2 regions of the Arthrobacter sp. 05T423 genome follow, and region 1 is predicted to be linked to the other one. Evidence: predicted binding sites of a transcription regulator. Region 1 holds the regulator's gene; the other holds the start of a gene.
What was found. The regulator LexA, encoded in region 1, represses DNA repair genes until DNA is damaged. The targets are predictions, from matches to a motif close to TCGAACANNTGTTCGA.
Positions count from the first base shown of each region.

Region 1 (2,455 bases):
CAAACAGCTGCTGGCCGGGCATGACCTTCCCGGCCTGAAGGTCATTGAGCTGGACGATGTCCGCAATCACATCCCGGGGGTCGCGGGACGGATCGACATGTCCGGCAATGGCCCACAGCGATTCGCCGGGCTGCACCGTGACCGAAACCGTGGGCGTGACGCTCAGGCCGCCCGCAGCATCGGCGGCCTTGGCGGGCGAGTTCAGCAGCCCTGCCAGGGACAGGATGACGGCGGCCAGAAGGACCAGCGGCAGGCCGATCAGGACAATCCGGCCGCGACGGGTGAGGCGGAGGCGCGGCGGCTTGCCGGGCCGGGACACTGCACGGGGCTGAGGCGCCGCGCCGCCGACTGTAGCGCGATGGAAATCCACGTACTGGACAGTGGCTGAACGGGACACTCCCGCTGAACGTGACACTCCCGTTGAACGTGACGCCGCCGTTGAAGTTGATGCTGCTGTTGAAGCTGACATGGCGTGAGCCCTCCTGGACCGATTTGTACTGCCTCGCATTCGAACAAACAATTCGAACACCGGGCTATCAAGCGGCCCTCACTAGAACACATGTTCGAACTTTGCTTTTTCTAGTTTTAGCACCTATCAACGAATTAAGTCGAGACTCGCTAGAACAAATGTTTGAAAAAGCCTTATGGCTGGCCTACGTTGGAAATCACAGAACAACCACATCTGCAGTTGATCAGCAGGGTCTGACATTTTTCAGGCCGGAAGTTCCCGGCCACTGCAGCGACCGCGGCCGGGAGGAACGGAAAGGCGTTGGCGAACATGGCAGCACAGGCCTCTGACGGCAAGGCTCCCCAGCGCAGCCCGCGGTCTCAGCGGACCCCCAAGGGACTTACTGTCCGGCAGAAGAAGATCCTGGAGACCATCCAGCGCTCGGTCAACGACAACGGTTACCCGCCGTCCATGCGGGAAATCGGCGACACCGTCGGCCTGGCCAGCCTGTCCAGCGTGACCCATCAGCTTTCCCAGTTGGAAAAGCTTGGCTACCTGCGGCGCGATCCCAAGCGGCCGCGAGCCATGGAGGTGCTGATGCCGCTCACTCTGGATGCGGGCACGGCGAAGTCTGCCGGTGCGGACAAAGCCCCAGCACTCAGGTCAGCAGACGCTTCCGTGTCCGAACTGCCCAGCGCCATGGACACGGCAATGGTGCCGCTGGTCGGCCGGATCGCCGCCGGCGGACCCATACTCGCCGACCAGATGGTGGAGGATCTGATGCCCTTGCCCCGCCAGTTGGTGGGGCACGGTGAACTGTTCATGCTCAAGGTCGCGGGCGATTCCATGGTGGATGCCGCCATCTGCGACGGCGACTGGGTAGTGGTCCGGCGGCAGAGCGACGCGGTCAATGGCGACATCGTCGCTGCGCTGCTCGACGACGAAGCCACGGTCAAGACGTTCCGGCAGCGGGACGGACACACATGGCTGCTACCGCAGAACACCCAGTATGAGCCCATCCTCGGTGACCACGCCGTTGTGATGGGGAAAGTGGTTTCCGTACTCCGCTCGCTGTAGTCTCTGGAGCTTGTAGCCCCGGGCAGCTTGTAGCCCCGGGCAGCTTTTTGCCCGGGGCTTTGTCACGCCTGCGCTCCGGCGAGCCTTTCCAGCGCCGCCACGGCGGTCTTCCGGTCTGTCGTCGGCCAGAACGGCGGAAGTGCAGCCCGCAGGAATCCGCCGTAGCGTTCCGTGGACAGCCGGGAATCCAGCACCGCCACCACGCCCTTGTCGTTCGTGGACCTGATGAGACGTCCCGCCCCCTGGGCCAGCCTGATGGCCGCGTGGGTGGCGGACACGGACATGAAGCCGTTGCCGCCGGCCTGGGCAACGGCCCGGGAGCGGGCGGTCATGAGTGGGTCGTCCGGGCGGGGGAAGGGAATCCTGTCAATCACCACCAGGCGGCAGGAACCGCCCGGCACGTCGACGCCCTGCCACAGTGACATCGTGCCGAACAGGCAGGTGTCGGGCTCGTCGGCAAACTGTTTCACGAGGGCCGTCATGGTGGATTCGCCTTGGCAGAGAATGCTGACATCCAGCCGCGTCCGAAGGGCGTCTGCCGCTTCCTCCGCGGCCCGCCGTGAGGAGAACAGGCAGAGGGCTCCCCCTCCGGAGGCGCGGATCAGTGACTCGAGTTCGTCCAGCGCCTCAGGTGACGTGCCCCGGCCCGGCTTCGGCAGGTGGCCGGCCACATAGAGGATGCCCTGCCTGGGGTAGTCGAAGGGCGAACCGACGTCGACGCCCGTCCAGCTCGGCGCACCGTCCCCGACCAGGCCCAGCCCGCCGGCGGCAGGTTCGAAGGCGGAGCCGATGGCAAGCGTGGCCGATGTCAGCACCACGGTATGCCCCGCAAACAGGCCTTCCCGGAGCCGGCCTGCGACGCTCAGCGGGGCGATGTTGACCAGCGCCGGGGCCGTCTCGTCCGGCGCCGAGTAACCCTGCTGGGGATCA
Region 1 covers NZ_JBFTLC010000005.1:45,907-48,361, forward strand. Annotated here, with positions in the region: gene AC1DFE_RS05880 (LysM peptidoglycan-binding domain-containing protein) at 1-319, opposite strand, end outside; gene lexA (transcriptional repressor LexA) at 779-1,525, shown strand; gene AC1DFE_RS05890 (ATP-dependent DNA helicase) at 1,588-2,455, opposite strand, start outside.

Region 2 (2,455 bases), on a different contig from region 1:
GCTCAGGACCTGACGGAATTCGGGGACCGAGGTCAGGGGGGTGGAAAACGAGCGGGAAAAGATCAGCTGGTCCCGTCCCACCCGTTCCTCCTCCAGCGGTATGCACGGCGTTCCCCGCAGTTCCAGCACGGTGCGCATCAGCACCACCGAAAAGTGGTCCCGTACCATCACAGGATCCGCCCGGCTGAGCTCCAGGATTGTGCAGATCCCCATGGCGTTCAGCCGCTTTTCCAACCGGGCCGCCACGCCCCACACCTCCGAGACCGGCAGCCGGGCCATGAGCAGTTCCCGCGCCTGAGGGTCCATCGACTCCCAGCGGCATACCCCGCCGAGCGCGGCGTTGTTCTTTGCCCACCGGTTGGCCAGCTTGGCGAGCGTCTTGGTGGCGGCGATGCCGACGCAGACGGGCACGCCGACGTTGCGCTGGACAGCGGCCTTGATGGTCCTGCCGAGATCGATGACCTGCTCGGGGCTGCCCTTGATGCCGAGGAAGGCCTCGTCGATGCTGTAGACCTCGAGCCAGGCCGAATAACGTCCGAGCAGTTCCATGACCCGCGCGCTGATGTCGCCATATAGTTCGTAGTTGCTGGACCGGGCAGTGAGACCCCATTCCTTGGCCCGAGGGGCGATCTTAAACCAAGGCTCGCCTGTGCTGATCCCCAGGGCCTTTGCCTCCGGGCTGCGGGTCACGGCGCAGCCATCGTTGTTGGAGAGCACGACGAGCGGTTTGCCCTCCAGGGAGGGATCGAAGGCCCGCTCTGCACTGGCGTAGAAGCAGTTCACGTCCACCAGAGCTATCTGTTGCCGCGCCCTAGACATGGTGCAGGCACCTCGTGGCAACGCCCCAGATGGTGAGATCGGCCAGGGCGGGGACCCGGATATCCGGATAGAGCGGGTTGGCCGCCTGGAGCACCACCCCTGCCGCGGAGATCTTCAGGCGCTTGATGGTGAGCTCGCCGTCCAGTACCGCCACCACCACGGAACCGTCCCGCGGTTCCAGCGCCCTGTTGACGATCAGTTCATCGCCGTCGCTGATGCCGGCCTGGTCCATCGAGTCACCCGATACGCGCACGATGTAGGTGCTGGTGATGTCCTGGATGAGGTGCTCGTTCAGGTCGATCCGGCCGTCAAAGTAGTCCTGGGCGGGGGACGGGTATCCCGCCGCCACCGGCACGGGGGAAATCAGCACCCGCCGCAGCGAAAGCCCCGCCTCTATCACGCGGGGACCAATGATTACTCCCACAACACACCTTTTTCGAATATATGTTCGATAGTTCAGTGTAGTCCCCTGGACCGACAGACTGCAGGTCCACCCCTCAGCGGTTGTCTTCATCACACGCCCGTCGCGCCGCCGCCGGTGCAACGGGTCCGCGACGCATACTGGACTCATGGGGAGGCAAGGCACAGGAGGATCAGTGGTGGAAACCGTAAAAAGGGTGGTGCGGAACGAGTACTTTCCGGCAGCGGCCGTGCTGACGCTGGTGGTGCTCTTTTGGACCGCGGGCCTGTTCGGCGGCCTGTCCCTGCTGAGCCGGAGCCAGCCTCCGATCGCCACGCTGACGTGGCTGCTCTTCGTCTACGCGGCTGCCGTCCTCACGCCCCTCGCGGGAATCCTGGCTGCTGCCGACCTGCTCCGCCGCTGGTGGAGAAACCGCCGAGTTGCGAAAGCCGGCACTTCGAAGGCCGGTACCGCCAAAGACGGTGCGAATACAGGGTCCTAGGTCCGGCCCGGGCATTTGGCGCTGGCAAACGGGCTTGGTGAAACGCAGGCTGGCCAAAACCATTGCAGCCCCTCGGCGGGAGTGGTTGCATGGGGTGCATGACTGCCACAGAGAGTTTCGTTTTAGCCATCGGGACCAAAAAGGGCCTCTGGCTGGCCACCAGCCAGGACCGGAAGCAGTGGTCCTTTTCCGGCCCGCACTTCCTCATGAGCGAGGTGCCCAGCATCGGAATCGACACCCGGGACGGCCGCACACGCATCATGGTGGGGGTGAGGTCCGAGCACTGGGGCCCCTACGTTGCCCACTCTGATGACCTCGGCGCCAGCTGGACCGAGCCGGAACAGGGCGCCATCAAGTTCCCCGAGGGCACAGACGCCGCCGTGGAACGCATCTGGCAGATCTATCCCGACGCCGAATCGCGTCCGGGGGTGGTCTGGGCCGGCGCGGAGCCGATTTCGGTGTGGAAATCGACCGACGGCGGCGAGCACTTTGAGCTGAACCGCGGACTGTGGGACCACCCGCACCGCAGCGAATGGGGAGCGGGGTATGGCGGCGCAGCCGCCCACTCGATCGTGGTCAACCCCTCCGGCGACAACGTGCACGTCGCCATGAGCACCGGAGGCGTGTACCGCTCGCTCGACGGCGGAACGTCCTGGGAGCCGCGGAACAAGGGCATCTCCGCCTACTTCATGCCTGACCCCAATCCCGAGTTCGGCCAGTGCGTGCACAAGATC
Region 2 covers NZ_JBFTLC010000002.1:132,565-135,019, forward strand. Annotated here, with positions in the region: gene AC1DFE_RS03280 (Y-family DNA polymerase) at 1-819, opposite strand, end outside; gene AC1DFE_RS03285 (LexA family protein) at 812-1,243, opposite strand; gene AC1DFE_RS03290 (hypothetical protein) at 1,419-1,721, shown strand; gene AC1DFE_RS03295 (WD40/YVTN/BNR-like repeat-containing protein) at 1,811-2,455, shown strand, end outside.
Region 2: the regulator LexA is predicted to act here: its motif matches at 1,256-1,271, upstream of AC1DFE_RS03285 (LexA family protein).